DNA from 4 places in the Bacillus sp. FSL H8-0534 genome. Region 3 is predicted to be linked to each of the others. Evidence: riboswitches for the same ligand, from Rfam matches in the RefSeq annotation. Region 3 holds a riboswitch; each other region holds the start of a gene.
The links. A riboswitch is a leader RNA that binds a small molecule or an ion and turns the genes downstream of it on or off. The one in region 3 is predicted to bind S-adenosylmethionine.

Region 1 (4,366 bases), 1.1 Mb from region 3:
AACAGCCTCTTTTTCTGCTGTTACAGCCTCTTGATCACTTGTTTGTTTTTTTACAATATCGGTATCATTATTTAAAATCAAACTTACGGAATATATATTGTCAACAAGATCTGCGATGTTATTTGAATTTGTTAACACTTCCGTAATGATATTTGTGCGAGGTTTTTCTTGCATAGATTGCAGTCGTTGTTTAATGACATCTTGACGTGTATCTATGTTGATTTGTAATTGCTCAATATGTTTCTTTTTCTCAGCAATGACTTGTTGAGTCTTGCTAATTTCTTTCTTTGTATCATTTAAATCAGCTTCATTTTTATTAATAGAAATAGTTAGTTCATCAATCTTTTTTTGTAATTCTTGTATTTCTTTTTCAATTTGTTCTTTCTCTGCTGATTTATTTTGTAAGTCGCTTTGTTGTCCTTCTAATTCTGATTCAATTGTAGATAATTTATCTTGATTTGTTTCCGCGTGTACTGGTGAAAGTAACGGAGAAACAAAAATAGTTCCTGCTGCTAAAACGCTGAAAGTTGCAAATTTTTTCATTGTTGTCTAGCTCCTTTCCCTATGAATGTATATATCATAAGAAGAAGAAGGGTGTCTATTGTTGTAATCATACTGTAAAGAAAATTTTATAAAATTGCTAAGTATTGTCGGAATTAAGAATATTTTAGGAGAGTTTGTCGTCTAATTGTAAAGTTGAAATTGGTATTAAGAATCGAATTTTTTAATTTTAGCAGCACATAAAATGAATAAAAATGATTTCATTTTACACAATAAAGCTTTGTTTTAAAATCTATAAGTGAATAGTGAGGAATCGTTCTCATGTTAGGTTTTCTGACATGAGTTTTATTTTTGTCAAGAAAATTATTTGTATTCACACAAATTTATTTTGTTGTCAGATTTCATTTTTTGATTTATGATTTTTAACAGGGACAAAATGTAGTGAATTGTCGAATAATATGTAATACTCTTAATTTCTTAGTTTCATAGAACAAGAGAAGGGGAGAGTTAATGCATCTAAGAAGGGGGTTGCAGCAAGTATGAAAAGGATAGGACTTGCATGGCAAATTTTAATAGGTCTTGCGCTTGGTATTGCAGTTGGGGCAATTTTTTATGGCGATAGCACAGTGGTAGGATACTTAAAACCAATTGGTGATATTTTCATCCGATTAATTAAAATGATTGTTGTACCAATCGTCGTAGCGAGCATCATTGTTGGGGTTGCAGGAGTTGGTGATGTTAAAAAGCTAGGTCGATTAGGCGGAAAGACAATTATTTACTTCGAAATTATTACAACGATTGCGATTGTTGTTGGCCTACTGGTAGCGAATATTTTTCAACCAGGAAAAGGCGTGAATATGGATCAATTAACAAAGACTGATATTTCTAAATATGCAGAAACGACAGCTCAAGTGCAAAGTCATTCGTTTGCAGATACATTTGTAAATATCGTTCCGACGAATATTATGAAATCATTGGTTGATGGCGATATGCTTGCCATTATTTTCTTCTCTGTACTATTTGGTTTAGGAGTTGCGGCGGTTGGTGAAAGAGGACGACCGGTTCTTCAATTTTTCCAAGGCGTAGCAGATGCAATGTTTTACGTAACAAACCAAGTTATGAAGTTCGCACCATTTGGTGTATTCGCATTAATCGGTGTTACAGTTTCTACATTTGGTTTAGCTTCATTAATTCCGTTAGGGAAATTAGTAATCGTCGTTTATGGATCCATGATTTTCTTCGTCGTAGTTGTATTAGGACTTACGGCAAAATTATTCAGGATTAATATTTTCCAATTCTTCAAAATTTTAAAAGATGAGCTGATTTTAGCGTATTCTACTGCGAGCTCAGAAACGGTTTTACCGAAACTGATGGAGAAAATGGAGAAATTCGGTTGTCCGAAAGCAATTACATCTTTCGTTATTCCAACTGGTTACTCGTTTAACTTAGATGGATCGACGCTATACCAAGCGATTGCGGCAATTTTCTTAGCGCAAATGTACGGTATTGATTTATCCATTACACAACAAATTACATTATTACTTGTATTAATGGTTACATCTAAAGGGATTGCCGGTGTACCAGGAGTATCATTCGTTGTACTATTAGCGACACTTGGTACAGTAGGTATTCCAGCAGAAGGTTTAGCATTTATCGCAGGTATTGACCGTATTTTAGATATGGCTCGTACAGCAGTTAACGTTGTAGGTAACTCTTTAGCAGCTGTTGTTATGTCTAAGTGGGAAGGTCAATATGACGATGCAAAAGGACAAGCCTATTTAAAAGAGATTTCAGAGAAACAAGCAGCGTAATAATTGTCGTAAAAGCCCTCACATAAGATGTGGGGGCTTTTTTGCATAGTAAAGGAGAGAGAATAATGAAACGGAAATACGGAGATGGTTCGTCCTGGGAACGGCTAATAGAGAAAACATATGAAGTGAAGATCATAGAGCAAGGAATGTTAGGGATACTGCATACGCCCAAAGTGACAGAGCCTAGTTACAAGCAATATAATAATCAAGAACTTTGCATTGTAAATGATGGATACACATGGGTGCAGTATTTTATAAATGATAAGAACTTTGCGATTACAGCTATGCTCGATGAAAAGAAGAACTTAGTGCAGTATTATATTGATGTGGCAAAAAAATTTAGAATAGATGGGCGAGGTATGCCCTATTTCGACGATTTATATTTGGATGTAGTGTTATTACCTAACGGTGAGGTATATTTACTGGATGAAGATGAATTAGAAGAAGCGTATATAGCTGGAGATATTTCTGAAGAAGAACATAATGTAGCGTGGGATACGGCCAAATGGCTTATGGAGGAAATTGAAAAAGAAAAGCTTCCTTGGATTGCAATTTTAGAAAAAGAAATTCAAAAATTAAAATGACTATTTTCCTTTCTTTATGCTGATTTATTCGTGTTTTTGTATAAATATCAAAAAAATACCAACTGTTTTTATACAAATAATAATTGACTTTTGATTTGTAAGCGAGTAAAGTTAGGAAAGAAATTATTATTAAAAATAAAATATGAAACCTTCTTATAAAGAGAGGCGGAGGGACTGGCCCTACGATGCCTCGGCAGCGGACTCACGATGGAGTGCTGTGCCAAATCCAGCAAGCATGTGCTTGAAAGATGAGGAGAGTGTTTCTTATAGAATTATAAGACCTCTTCTTTTCGGAAGAGGTCTTTTGTTATTGAATAGAAAAGGTTTAGAAATAGTTTAGAAATAGGGAGAGATGTTATTTTGAAACAAACGAGAGGGAATGGTTTGGCGTTATTACCGCTTGGAATATTTTTGGGGCTATTTATTGGTTCTGGCATTATTACAGGTGATTTCTATAAATTGCCGATACTTGTTGCGATTTTAATAGCTGTAGGAACAGCGTTAGTGATGAATCGTAAGGAAAGCTTTACAGTGAAAGTTGAACGGTTTGCCAAAGGGGCTGGTAATCCGGATATTATGATTATGGTGTTGATTTTTGTACTTGCTGGTGCGTTTTCTGAAACAGCAAAAGGAATGGGTGGAGTTGACTCTACAGTTAATTTAGCACTGTCTATTTTACCGCAAGGGTTTATCGTTGCTGGGATTTTTGTTATAGGGGCCTTTATTTCACTAGCGATGGGAACTTCGATGGGAACTATTGCAGCGTTAGCACCAATTGCTGTAGGGATTAGCCAGCAAACAGATATTTCTATTGCGTTAACGATGGCAACAGTTGTCGGTGGGGCAATGTTTGGTGACAATCTATCATTTATTTCTGACACGACAATTGCAGCTGTTCGTTCGCAAGGAACAGAAATGAAAGATAAGTTTAAAACGAACTTTTTAATTGTACTGCCAGCTGCAATTATAACGATTGTACTATTAGTAGTTATTACATTAGGGAATCATACAGAAATTAAAGCTCATATGTTTGATTGGGTGAAAATTTTACCATACGCAGGTGTACTTGTTACAGCGTTGCTTGGATGGAATGTGCTCATCGTATTAACAGGTGGAACTGTATTATCTGGCATTATCGGCCTAATAGATGGAAGTTATACATTAGCGAGTTTCTTTAAAAGTGTAACGACTGGCATTGGCGGTATGATGGAGTTAGTATTACTAGCAATTTTAATCGGTGGAATGGTTGAACTCATTCAATATAATGGTGGTATTCAATATTTAATGGATATATTAACACGTAATATTCGTTCGAAAAAAGGCGCGGAGTTTGGAATCGCCGGTTTAGTGAGTATGACGAATATGTGTACAGCGAATAACACAATTTCTATTATTTTCACAGGACCGCTTGCAAAAAATATTGCCGATCAATATGAAATTGATCCACGAAAATCAGCGAGTGTGTTAGAT
Region 2 (4,366 bases), 2.5 Mb from region 3:
TTGCAATCCATGGGTTCTCTATAAATATGAAAAGCAAATTTTGAATAATTCCTCTAAACAAAAGTTCTTCAAATAACGCTCCTAAAAACATAAAGGCAAAAACACTTAACAGTGAATACTTTTGATAACTCTTGTTTGTATCGTCAATGTATTTCGAGGGAATGTAAAGCGTTAACATTACACCAAACAAAAGTAGAGCAAACGAAGCAATAAATATATTCATTATCATTCGGATTGGTTTATCGAATGATAGGAAATTTTGAATTGTGAGTACATCATAAACCATAAGAATAAAAATGATAGCCACGCAAATGAATGTAAAAGAAGAGAATACTAAAACAGCGTCTTTTGGGTTGAAATCCTTTTTTGTTTTCTTGGTTTTGTCTTTTATATCTTTCATATCTTACCTTCTTTCCTGTGACTTTAGAATAATGAAAATACTTTACTATTTTATCAGAAGATATAATATCTACAAATAATTATTTAAAAAGCAACAATCTTTTAGAAAACAGCCTTTATTTATACCATATGATAATGGAACCTTTGTAAAGGAAAGAAAAGACGTCACCATTCAATTTTATATATTAAGGTAGAGTGTTTCTTTTTTTATTTAAGTAAAAAGCCGAAGTGCTAAAAGGAAGGAAGAAAAATTGTATCAAAATATTCTTGAAGGCTATCAAATTAGAACTGCACATAATGATGAAAGTCCTCTCATTGTTAAAATGCTAAAAGAAGTTGCACAGTGGTTAAAAGAGCGAGAAATTGACCAGTGGCAGTATCTTTTAGAAGGTGGAGATGACGAAGAGATCATTCAAGCGGTAATAAATAAAAACACTTACATCATTTTAAAGGAAAATGAAATGATAGGTATTTTTACAGTTTCTTCTGTACAAAGTGAGTCTTCTTTTTCGTATTATTGGATTTTAAGTGATAGAAAATAAATTTTAAATATTTTGATAGATAGTGCATTTTTAATTATAATACAGCTAGATACATAGAAAAGGGGAATTGTTCATGCAAATAACAAATGAACGAGCAATGTTACGATTAATAGATACAAATGATATAGAAAAATTATTTTCAATTGTGGAAGGAAATAAAGAAATCTGGACGTATTTAATAGCTAAAATGGATAGCTATCAAGATATGGAGCGATATGTTGAAACGGCAGTAAAACGATATGAAAAGGGAACGGATTTACCATTTGTTGTGATAGATCAAAAAACGAATGAAGTTGTCGGCAGTACACGTTTATACAATATATCAACAGAAAGCAAGACTGTTGAACTTGGTCAAACGTGGTATCATCCGAGTGTACAGAGAACGAGTATAAATACGGAATGTAAGTATATGTTATTGCAATATGCGTTTGAAGAATTACAAATGCTGCGCGTGCAAATAAAAACAGACTTGCGAAATGAAAAAGCACAACGAGCAATTGAACGGCTAGGTGCAGTAAAAGAAGGGATATTACGAAATGAGAGAAGGTTACCAAGCGGTTATATAAGGGATGCGGTAGTATATAGCATCATTGCAAGCGAGTGGCCAATCGTGAAAGATCGATTACTGCACAAAATGGACCTGTATAAATAGGAGGCAAACATGACAAATATTGAAACAAAAAGACTAAAGATGATTCCTTTTACATTAGAACTTGTTGAGGCAACGATAAAAGGCAGAGAAGAGCTGCAAGAAATCATACCATATAAAATATCTTTAGAATGGCCAATGCCTGATTATAAAGATATTTTACCATGGGTTGCTGAAGGTTTACGGAAAAATCCGGAACAAAGTAAGTGGAGTGGACTGATTGTTCATAAGGAAGATAATGTTATTATTGGTGATATGGGTTGTAAAGGTGCGCCCGATCCAACTGGTACAGTAGAGATCGGATATAGTATTGTACCAGAATATCAAGGGAAGGGTTATGCGACTGAAATGGCAAAAGCTTTCGTTGAATGGTTAGAACGGAATGAAGAAGTGCAAACGATTCAAGCAGATTGTTTAACGAGTAATGCCGCTTCAAGTAGAGTGTTAGAAAAAGCCGGTTTTACATGTGTGCTTGAAGAACAACATATGAAATATTGGATTGTAAAGTGAAGTGGAAGAGGTATACGTCCCTAAGAGGGAAAAAATATACCTCTTTTTCTTACAAAATGATTACTTCTTTTATATACTTTTGTTTCATCATTCCCTTCTGTGAAAAAATTCGTTACAATGGAGTTGTATGAGAAATTTTGTACATAAATTAAATTCATAAAATATGCACCACAAAAAATAGTAAATTAAAAATCCTCTATTTGAATGAAAACCCTTTATAGCACGAATCAATTGTTGAGAAAAGTGCCTTCTTTCAAATGAACTCAAATATAATGATTTAAAATAGATTATTTTTTAGAAGTATGGATAATGCACGGGGGCCAGTACAAATGAAACAAAATAAGAAAAGTAAAAAAAGAAGAGTCTTGCAAGTGTTCTTGCTCATGGTTAGTTCTATCATTCTATTTGTAAGTTATGCAGCTTACGATATTTGGAGTTATCGCTTTAAAACGGATGAGGTGGATACAGATGCTGCTATTGTACTAGGAGCAGCTTCTTGGAACGGAAAACCATCTCCTGTATTTCGTGAAAGAATCAATCATGCGATTTCTTTGTATAAGAATGGAAGTATTAAAAAAATTATTTTTACAGGTGGTACTAAATTTGAAGCAGAGCAGGAAGAAGCACGTACTGCGAAAGCGTATGCATTAAAGCATAACGTAAAGGATGAAGATATATTAATTGAAACACAGTCGCGTTTTACAGAAGATAATTTAAAGAATGCGAAACAGGTTGGAATTGATAATGGCTTACATACGTATACGATTGTAAGTGATCCTCTTCATATGAAGCGAGCGATGAGAATAGCGAAGCATATTGGGATAGATGCATATGCATCACCAACGCCAACATCAGCATATAAAACATTAGATACGGAAATTCCATTTTTCTTTAAAGAATTATGTTCTTATATTGGATATGTTGCATCGTTACCTTTGCGTATATTGAAAGGTGATTAAAAAATAAAGAAAAGGATAGACAAAGGTAGAGTGGTTCTACGGAGTCTATCCTTTTTTTATGCAAATATGCTTTGGATTTTCTATAACTTTACAAATTATAGAAAAAACTTTCAATAAAAACCTTGTATTTTCATCGGAATAGTGACACACTAGAATGCATAATCAAATATAATCTTATCGAGAGAAGTGGAGGGAACGGCCCAATGAAGCTTCAGCAACCTATCTGTAATAAAAAAGGTGCTAATTCCGAGTAGATAAGAAGGAAAAGAGATGACAACCTTCTTAATATGTAAGGTTGTTTTTTAGTAGGAGGAGAAGGGATGAAACGTTTATTTTTTGCACTTGTAAGTATTGTATGTAGTTTATTTATCATTACGGGTTGCACGCAGACATCAGGGGGCGATCAAAAAGAAATTCGTTTAGGTTTTACACCTGGTCCGTACAGTGATCAAGTGAAAAAAGCGGTACAACCGTACTTAGAGAAAAAGGGATACAAAATTAAAATTGTTGAGTTTAATTCACCAAACGAAACAAATCCAGCATTAACGAATAAGGATATTGATGCAAATATATTTCAAAGTACTGCTTTTATGAAGTCTTACGCAAAAGAAAATAATGCGGAAATTTCAAGTATTATTCAAGTTCCATCAGCACCTCAAGGTGTATACTCTGAGAAACATAAATCATTAGATGATTTGAAAGATGGAATGAAGATTGGGGTACCAAATGATCCAGTTAATTTAGAACGGGCATTACGTATTTTAGAAGGGATTGGCTGGGTGAAATTAAAAGGAAATGTAAATATTTTAACAATTTCCGAAAAAGATATAACGTTTAAAAAGAAAGATTTCAAATTAGTACCACTTGAATCACCACAAATCCCAAGGGCAATGAAAGATTTAGATTACGGCATTATTAACGGAAATCTTGTCATTTCATCTGGACATAAGTTAAAAGAGGCACTGGAATTAGAAAAAACACCTTCACAACATAGAATTATTGTTACGGTTCGTGATGAAGATAAAGAAAAACAATTTGCGAAAGATTTAATTGAAGCATACCATTCACCAGAGTTCAAAAAGATGATTCAGTCTGAAGAACAATTTGAAGGGTTTGTGCTTCCTGACTACTTAAAGTAAAGGAGATCTTGACATGACATTATCATTTATAGAAACAGAAGAACAAGCTCTCGTATTGGAGAAGATAACAGAATTCATTCCGCAATTTGCAGGAAGGGAACATCAACTGAGCGAACTAGGCTCTTTTCCTTTTGAAAATATTAAAGACTTACAAAGTATTGGTTATAC
Region 3 (4,366 bases):
AGGAAAGTCAACATTGCTTCGGCTTTTAATAGGAGAAGTTTTGCCTGATGGGGGAATGATTGAATGGTTTCCGCATGTAAAGGCGGGGTTTTTAGAGCAGCATATTGATTTACAAGAAGGAACAACAATTGAGGAATATTTACAAAGTGCATTTTCTCATTTGTATGCGATTGAACGTGAAATGATAGTCATTGCTGAAAAGATGGCAAAGGAAACAGACTTAGATAAGTTATTAGTACACTATGGGGAATTACAAAATATACTAGAGGGTTCAGATTTTTATCAAGTTCATACGAAAATAGAAGAAGTAGCAGCTGGTTTAGGATTGTTAGACTTAGGGATGAAAAAAGATGTTTCAAAATTAAGTGGTGGCCAGCGTACAAAGTTATTACTTGGGAAGCTTCTTTTAGAGAAGCCACATGTTTTACTATTAGATGAACCAACAAACTATTTAGATACAGTTCATATAGATTGGCTAAGGGCGTATTTACAAGCGTATGAGCATGCCTATATTGTTGTGTCACATGATGAATCATTTTTAAACAATATTACGAATGTTATTTATCATTTAGAAGGGCAAACAATAAAGCGCTATACGGGGAATTATGAAAGATTTTTAGAAAGTTATCGCTTGCAGAAGCAGCAATTGCAAGTGGCTTATACGAGACAACAAAAGGAAATTGCAAATTTAGAGAGTTTTATTCAAAAAAATAAAATTCGAAAAGCAAAGCAGGCAAAAAGCCGTGAAAAGGTATTGGAGAAAATGAAAAAAATTGGAAAACATAACGATGTACCACGGTCGCGTTTTCATTTTCAGATTCACACTGAGCCTGTGAGCCGCATATTACAAGCACAGCAAATTCAAATTGGTTACGTGGAACCATTGTTTCCATCCCTTAATTTACAAGTGAAAAGGGGCGAAAAGATTGCAATTGTTGGTCATAATGGAATTGGAAAAACAACAATGCTAAAAACGTTGTTAGGACAATTAGAACCATTAAGCGGGAGAGTTCATATTGGAGAGCGGGTACAACCTGCATATTTTGCTCAAGAAGAATTTAGGGTAGAAGTTACACCACTTGAGCAAGTATGGTCAGGGCGTCCGGATATGACGCAAAAAGAAATTCGGCAATCCCTAGCAAGATGTGGTTTGAAGGCCGATCACATTCGGCAATCTCTATGCTCTTTAAGTGGTGGAGAACAAACGAAGGTACGTTTATGTGAACTTATGTTAATGCGGAGTAATGTTTTAATTCTAGATGAGCCGACGAATCATTTAGATGTACAGGCGAAAGAGGCATTGAGAGAAGCTTTAGAACACTATCAAGGGACAATTTTACTCGTTTCTCATGAACCTTCTTTTTATGAATCTTGGGTGACGAGAGTTTGGAATCTGGAGGAAATGAACGTTACTAAAAAATAAGAGAGCCGTTTATTTAGGAGTGTAATGGGCAAGGCATAAAATATTTTAGTATAAATAATATGAAAGCAGCTACATGTTACGTAGCTGCTTTCATATTATTTATTGATTTACTTGTAGTCGTTCTTGAATGAATAATAGTAATTTAACAATACTTTCTTCCGTATAAATATCAAATTTTTGTCGATGAAATTCACCATGTTCGTTATAAAAAATAAGTTCTCCTTTACCAGCAACTTCGTTTATCAACATATGAAAACTAAGTGGCGTTGCTACGATGGAGCCGTTATCATCTCGTAAAAGTATTTGGCATAGTGTTCCTTGTTGTGCCTCTTCATATAAAAAATCGTAATGAAAGGATTGAGAGAGTTTTTCTATCTGAGATAATAGTAGGGTTTGTATAGCATGTTTATCTTGCATACAGTATAACCTCTTTTCGTTTGTTTATATAAAGTATTTGCTGTTCTAGTATATTAACGATAGGGATACTTTGTACATAGCTATTGCCCATTACGTCTAGAGACTACCAAATAGATAATTAGAAGAAAGAAATCAATTATTCGTAAATAAATTATATTCAGAAAAATCCTATTGACAAAATTTTTTGTGAGATTTACTATTAGTACCATAGTTTTTGAAAAATTTAATACAAATACTCTTATCCAGAGAGGCGGAGGGACTGGCCCTATGATGCCCGGCAACCGAGCTTATGAATTATAAGCTAAGGTGCTAATTCCTGCAAAACGATTTTCGTTTTGGAAGATAAGAGAGGAGCCTATTTTGTCTATTCGACACCTCTCTTATTTGAGAGGTGTTTTTTGTTTAAGAACAGATATATATAAGGGGGAATTGTATATGAAAAAGTTGTTGTTAAGTATTGTAAGTGGAACAGTATTGTTATTAGGCGCATGTAGTGCTGATTCGGGGAAGGAAGCAAAAGCGCTAGATGAGAAAAAGATTACAGTTGGTGTAACAGGTGGACCACATGAGCAGATTTTTGAAAAAGTAAAAGAAGTGGCGGCAAAAGATGGTCTACAAGTTGATTTAAAGGTATTTAATGATTATGTAGCACCAAATGTATCGTTAGACGAAAAAGACATTGATGTGAATAGCTATCAAACGAAATCCTATTTAGATGTATTTAAAGCAGAACGCAATATGAAATTGACAGAAGTATTTTCAACGGTAACGTTCCCAATGGGAGTATATTCTAAAAAACTGAAAGATGTAAAAGAGTTAAAAGATGGAGATGCAATTGCTTTACCCAATGATCCAACGAATGAACTTCGGGCATTAAAATTATTTGAAAAAGCAGGTGTTTTAAAGGTTGATCCAAAAGCAACCGAGAAAGCAACTGTAAAAGATGTGATTGAGAATCCGAAGAATTTGAAAATTGTTGAATTAGAGGCGTCACAATTACCAACGCAGCTAGATGAAGTGAAAGCAGCGGCGATTAATACGAATTTTGCATTAGGTGCAAAACTAAATCCAGCTAAAGATTCTATTTTCCGTGAAGGAAAAGATTCACCATATGTAAACTGGGTGGTTGTTCGTACGGGAAATAAGGATGATGCAGCTGTAAAAAAATTAAAGAAAGCGTATCAATCTAAAGAAGTTAAAGAGTTTATTGAGAAAAAATTCGATGGTTCTGTTTTGCCATCTTGGTAGGAGCTGACTATAATGATTGAACTGAAAAATGTATCCAAAGTATTTACAACAAAAAAAGGTAAGGTTGAAGCTCTTAAACCAATTTCTCTTAAAGTAGAGAAAGGAGAAGTATTTGGAATCATCGGATATAGTGGCGCTGGTAAAAGTACATTAATCCGTTGTGTAAATTTATTAGAAAAACCAACAACAGGAAATATAATTGTAAATGAAAAAGATTTAACAACTTTATCTACAAAAGAGTTAGCGCAAGCGAGACAAAAAATCGGGATGATTTTTCAAGGATTTAACTTATTAAAAACAGTCAATGTTTATGAAAATATTGCATTACCTTTACGTCTAGCTGGGATTCCAAAAACTGAAATTGAAAAAAGAGTAGAAAAATATTTAAGTATTGTTGACCTTTTTGATAGAAAAGATGCATATCCAAGTGAGCTTTCTGGTGGTCAAAAACAGCGTGTTGCGATTGCGCGTGCACTATCCTATGAACCAGAAATTTTGCTAAGTGATGAAGCGACAAGTGCATTAGACCCAGAAACAACAGATTCTATTTTAGATTTGCTACTAGAGATCAATGAGAAAATAGGTATTACGATTTTGCTAATTACACACGAAATGAATGTAATTCAGCGTATATGTGATCGAGTTGCTGTAATGGAGAATGGGGCTGTGGTTGAGAGTGGCACAGTAAAGGATATTTTTACAAATCCGCAACATGTAACCACGAAAAAATTTGTAAACAGCGCTTTTGCAGCTAAAATTCCGGAAGAAGTACAGAAAGAGCTAAAAAACACTGGGGAGATTGTAACACTTTCGTTTATAGGGAACTCTTCAGGAGAACCAGCATTGGCTGTTGCTACAAAACGATTCCAAGTGTATCCCAATATTTTATCTGGTAATATTACACAATTAAAGCATGAAGCGTACGGTAAACTCGTTGTTCATATGCAAGGTGAAGAAAACGAGGTACATAGAGCTTTAGTATTTTTACAGGAACAAGGAATCATCGTAGAAGGAGGTAGGAAAGAGTATGGGAAACAAGTCCTTTTTGGATGAATGGAGTAACGTGATATGGGAAGCAACGATTCAAACGTTTCAAATGACATCAATTTCACTACTTATATCAATTATTATTGCATTGCCACTAGGAGTAACACTTGTTTTAACAAGGCCTGGTGGTCAACTAGAGAATAAAATCGTATACCCTATTTTTAATACAATTATTAATGTCATTCGTTCTATTCCATTTATTATTCTATTATTCTTCATTCTACCGTTTAC
Region 4 (4,366 bases), 2.7 Mb from region 3:
CACCTATTTCTTATCATAATCAATGGTGGATTCCTCATAACGAACAGGGCGCTTTTGAAGTGTTAGGAAGTTACGGACAATGCCTCTATATCGATCCAAATGCAAATATGGTGATTGTACACTTTTCATCAAATGCTAGTCCGAGCAGTGATGTCCATTCTACTTACTCCAATATGTATATACAAATTGCAAAACACTTAGAAAAGCTTTCACAGGAGTGAAAGCTTTTCTTTATTTATGATTCATCAAAACATTCAATTATTCACATTTTTAAGCTCGAGAATTGTAAATGTTTTTGTTCCATCTAGAGGCGGACAATGAGTCGTTCAAGCCCCTAAAATGATCCCAGCTGGCACGGAACTTGGTGTACCTACCGCGAAAACTGTGATGGCAATCGCTTGGGGCGATGCTTGGACGAACTTAATACAGCCTTTCTGGGCATTACCTGTATTAGCCATTGTTGGTTTAGGTGCGCGATATGATAGGGTTTTGTGTTGTTAATTTACTATATGCAGGGGTAATCATCAGTTTATGCTTTCTTTTTATTTAAATCAAAATGATACTAAATAAAACAATTACGAAACAACTAAAAAAATTTCCTATATATCGTTTGCCAGAAGGGGAGTGTTCTTAGAAGAAAAATGAAATAACTTTATTATTTCTACACAATCTCAATAAAAACGAAAAAGTAACCCTTTCCCCTCGCTGATTTGAAAACGATATGACTTAGTTTTATACTAGCTTTTTTACATAATAACTATTATTGTGATTGTTCATTTTCAATACATATAATCACATTTCCCCATTCCCTAGTAGTGAAATTTAAACTCCCGTACCCAAATAATTCTGTACATACATTTTCTATACTCGAAGGGTTTGCTCGTAAAAGATCCCACCGTAATGCTTTGGGTAAGTCATACATCTTATACTCCTTACTTTCTTTAATAACCCCATCGACTTCCCGTTCACAAATTCCCCTTACTAAATAATCAACTCTTAGTTCTTGATACACTTTTTGAAACATCTCGCTATGGTGTTTCAATTGAAGCAAACAAGCAATATATGTACGGAACAATTCATCAGTACGATTACAGCATCTCATTATGTTTTCTATTTCACTCATAATTTTTTAGCCTTTTCTTGCATTTCTAGCAGCCACTTTTCCCGTTTTATCGCTTTACTTGTTTTTACAGATTGAAAGACTGAACGTTTTATTTGGCGTATACCACAAAATCGTAAAATCCCCTTTTTCATAATCACCCAATCAGCAGAGCGATATAAGAGTGCCACGTACCATAACGGCGAATCTAAAGTATTAATAACCCATGCTTTTTTTCCTATGAGTAATCCTTTTGGTAACGCCCCTTCATATTTATAAGAAAATCCTGTAACAAAAACGCGATCAATAAACCCTTTCAAAATAGCTGGCATTCCCCACCACCATATTAGATAAATAAAAATAAAAAAATCTGTCTCTTTGATCAATCTTCTGTATTTTTCTGTCTCTTCTTCATATGCTAAATCACGTCTTCTCTTATCTTCATTAAAAATAAGTACTGGGTTAAATTGTTCTTTATATAGGTCAAGCAATGTAACAAAATGATTTGTTTTTTGCAGTCCTTTTTGTACATGTTCTAATATAGCTGCATTGAAACTAGATGGATTGGGATGTGCATATATGATTAGTACATTCATCTCCAAACAACACCTTTCCTTAAATTCCCTTTTGACTCCGCCTGGTTTGCATGATATTCTAATACATGTCAAGTAGCAAGCCTACATGACACAACAACTGACACCTACTCGGCGAAGGTGTCTCTTTTCGTTTTTAGCCGAATGAAATGCCTCTTTCAGGGCATATTCAACTTTTGACACTACACACTCAACACCATTCCCTTGTATCAGGCTGCTTCTGCAGTCTTTTACTCTACATACTCCTTTTAATTTTCAGATAAATTATAGCATGAAAAAAGAGAGCCTAGCTCCCTTTTCGCGCCTTATAATATACCCCTTTTTCAGCATAGAGGTATTCTTCATCAGCTAAAGTAATTTTCCCATCCAGTTTCAATTCGTCTAATAACCTTGATAAATAAAATTGGTGTAACATTTTTTTCGTGAATTTTCCTTCATGATGCGAAACGATATGTTCTTGAATATCTAATAGTGATATTGGTTTATCTTGCTCCATCATATATTCATATACTGCATTACGCAGCTTTACGTATTTTTCAAGTGTCACAGTACAATTGCAACCCCTTTCTTCTTATTCTGTTGTTTTTAGAATCGGTTTTTTTGCAACAAAAAAACCTCTTCGATAAGAAGAAGTTACGTATATATCTTCGTCTTATCTCCCAGAACAAATATGTTCTGCTGGAATTAGCACCTGCATCGCGGTTGCTGGGTTTCATCGGGCCAGTCCCTCCACCTCTCTGGATAAGAAAATATTCACTTTATAGCCTACTATAGCCATTTTCATTTCAATTGTCAAATCATATAAAGTGAAACTTTAATCAATTGAACCATTACTATCTGTAATAGCAGGGATAAAACATTTAAAACAAGTTATATTTTCTTTTCTAACGTTCATACTAGAAGTGTATGCAATAGAGTGGAACTTTAATCAGTGGGGGTTTTCTACATCCCCCACTGATTATTAGCCCGACCAATCGAGCTTTTACGGGCAGTTTAACTCCCACCTAACTTCTTTTCTTTCACCGAATTTTGAGGTAGGAGTATTACTGCCCACAAATAGCGGGATAAAGGAGTAATATATAATGAGCAAAAACGCACGTGGATATGTTCAAGATTCTTATCATTCTTTACATGAAGCAAAACAATCTTTAGAAAACGCATTACAAACAGTCGAAAAAAGTGATAATCGAGAACGTATAGAACAATCCTTACAGGCTGTGGAGCACGCCTTACAAAAATGTGATCATGCGGTTCATATTTTGGAACAAGAATAAATACATCCCATCTATTTACTAGATGGGATGTAACTCAAATGGCATACTAAAACAGTATTGCCGTGACAATTAAAAAATATACAGAATTAACGATTTCTAAAACCCCTACTTTTAAAATAGATATTTTCTTACCATATAATATAATTGCTCGAACTAGACTAGGTATAAAAACTAGAGAAAGCCATGGGTTTACTACAAACAATGCAACAGTTAAGAAAATGTGATATCCCCATGATACATAACGATATGTCGGGTTATTCTTTTCACGTATCATAGTTTTCACATAAAATGTACTACCTAAAAAGTATAAAAAAGAAGTTGCTGCAATCCAACATGCTGTTTCATCAATTGTTTTCATTGAAAAATAATAACTAATCAAACCGCCCGTGCAGAAAACAAGTATTGCACAAATATCATTTACTAAAGCTCGTTCCCTTTTTTGACGAGCAAAATATATATTCACAAAAAAGAGCGGAATCATAACAGCTGCGAGGAAAAGAATTCTCCACTCGTATAGTAAAGATAGTATACCGAAGACACATGCAATAATAAAATAAATAATTGCTGAATGTAAAAATGCTTTCTTTCGCGGTTGCTTCATGTACATTAAAAATGGATATGTTGCTAAATAGATAAATAACCAAGCGATAAAGAGTGGAATATGATAGAAAGTAGCTTTACCAAGTATTACACTAAGTATAAATGGAATCAGCAGCATCCCCCATGCACCGTGCTGCTTTGGAACAACTAGCTTCATGAATAAGGCATCTCCTCTTTGAATTTTTTCTCATTTACTATTATATAAAAAATCTCATATAAAAATCGAAGCATATTAAATCGATTTCTTGACATTTTTCACAATATAATATGTATGAAAAAATGCTTCTCACCAGTGGTAAGAAGCATGAAAGAGGCAAACGAATATGTAAGTCGCGACCCTACTTTATATTCTTATGCTTTATGATATGTACTTATGCTTTGTTTACTTGAGATAATAGCTCTTTATCATCATCTAAAATTCCATATTTCTTTTTAAACCTTGTAATAATTCTAATCCACGATGAGCTAAACAAAACAAGAAAAATTACATTTGAGAGTGCATGAGCTAGATCAAAGTAAAAACTTGCAGCGTAGTATGCAATAAAGTCTTTCCATGTTAATCCTTCTAAAAAGCCAAGTATCCCCCACAAGTTCATAATCCAGCCAAAAACAAAGCCGGCTATGAACCCATAGATGACTCTCCCCCATAACTTTCTCATTATAAATGTATTTCGAAGTAAACCAGCTATAAAGCCTATCATTCCCCAAGAAAACATTTGCCACGGTGTCCAAGGCCCCTGTCCTAAAAATATATTAGATACAAGTGCTGCCGTTGCCCCAATCATAAAGCCTGTTTCACT

Region 1: another riboswitch for S-adenosylmethionine. It lies ahead of MHH71_RS08390 (Na+/H+ antiporter NhaC family protein); the one in region 3 lies ahead of MHH71_RS13790 (MetQ/NlpA family ABC transporter substrate-binding protein).
Region 2: another riboswitch for S-adenosylmethionine. It lies ahead of MHH71_RS00940 (MetQ/NlpA family ABC transporter substrate-binding protein); the one in region 3 lies ahead of MHH71_RS13790 (MetQ/NlpA family ABC transporter substrate-binding protein).
Region 4: another riboswitch for S-adenosylmethionine. It lies ahead of MHH71_RS00080 (hypothetical protein); the one in region 3 lies ahead of MHH71_RS13790 (MetQ/NlpA family ABC transporter substrate-binding protein).

The regions. Positions count from the first base shown of each region.
Region 1 is NZ_JBBOUC010000001.1:1,595,563-1,599,928, reverse strand. It holds gene MHH71_RS08405 (murein hydrolase activator EnvC family protein) at 1-543, opposite strand, end outside; gene gltP (glutamate/aspartate:proton symporter GltP) at 1,041-2,312, shown strand; gene MHH71_RS08395 (DUF402 domain-containing protein) at 2,378-2,896, shown strand; SAM riboswitch class I at 3,047-3,151, shown strand; gene MHH71_RS08390 (Na+/H+ antiporter NhaC family protein) at 3,257-4,366, shown strand, end outside.
Region 2 is NZ_JBBOUC010000001.1:154,850-159,215, forward strand. It holds gene MHH71_RS00915 (CPBP family intramembrane glutamic endopeptidase) at 1-400, opposite strand, end outside; gene MHH71_RS00920 (hypothetical protein) at 651-941, shown strand; gene MHH71_RS00925 (GNAT family N-acetyltransferase) at 1,015-1,593, shown strand; gene MHH71_RS00930 (GNAT family N-acetyltransferase) at 1,603-2,100, shown strand; gene MHH71_RS00935 (YdcF family protein) at 2,430-3,059, shown strand; SAM riboswitch class I at 3,231-3,320, shown strand; gene MHH71_RS00940 (MetQ/NlpA family ABC transporter substrate-binding protein) at 3,380-4,198, shown strand; gene MHH71_RS00945 (acyl-CoA dehydrogenase family protein) at 4,212-4,366, shown strand, end outside.
Region 3 is NZ_JBBOUC010000001.1:2,686,448-2,690,813, reverse strand. It holds gene MHH71_RS13800 (ABC-F family ATP-binding cassette domain-containing protein) at 1-1,423, shown strand, start outside; gene MHH71_RS13795 (hypothetical protein) at 1,523-1,840, opposite strand; SAM riboswitch class I at 2,076-2,189, shown strand; gene MHH71_RS13790 (MetQ/NlpA family ABC transporter substrate-binding protein) at 2,276-3,088, shown strand; gene MHH71_RS13785 (methionine ABC transporter ATP-binding protein) at 3,101-4,141, shown strand; gene MHH71_RS13780 (methionine ABC transporter permease) at 4,116-4,366, shown strand, end outside.
Region 4 is NZ_JBBOUC010000001.1:13,247-17,612, reverse strand. It holds gene MHH71_RS00100 (serine hydrolase domain-containing protein) at 1-221, shown strand, start outside; partial or broken gene MHH71_RS00095 (TIGR00366 family protein) at 259-550, shown strand; gene MHH71_RS00090 (hypothetical protein) at 761-1,123, opposite strand; gene MHH71_RS00085 (NAD(P)H-dependent oxidoreductase) at 1,120-1,695, opposite strand; gene MHH71_RS00080 (hypothetical protein) at 1,979-2,239, opposite strand; SAM riboswitch class I at 2,342-2,440, opposite strand; gene MHH71_RS00075 (hypothetical protein) at 2,775-2,966, shown strand; gene MHH71_RS00070 (YwiC-like family protein) at 3,013-3,723, opposite strand; gene MHH71_RS00065 (ECF transporter S component) at 3,938-4,366, opposite strand, start outside.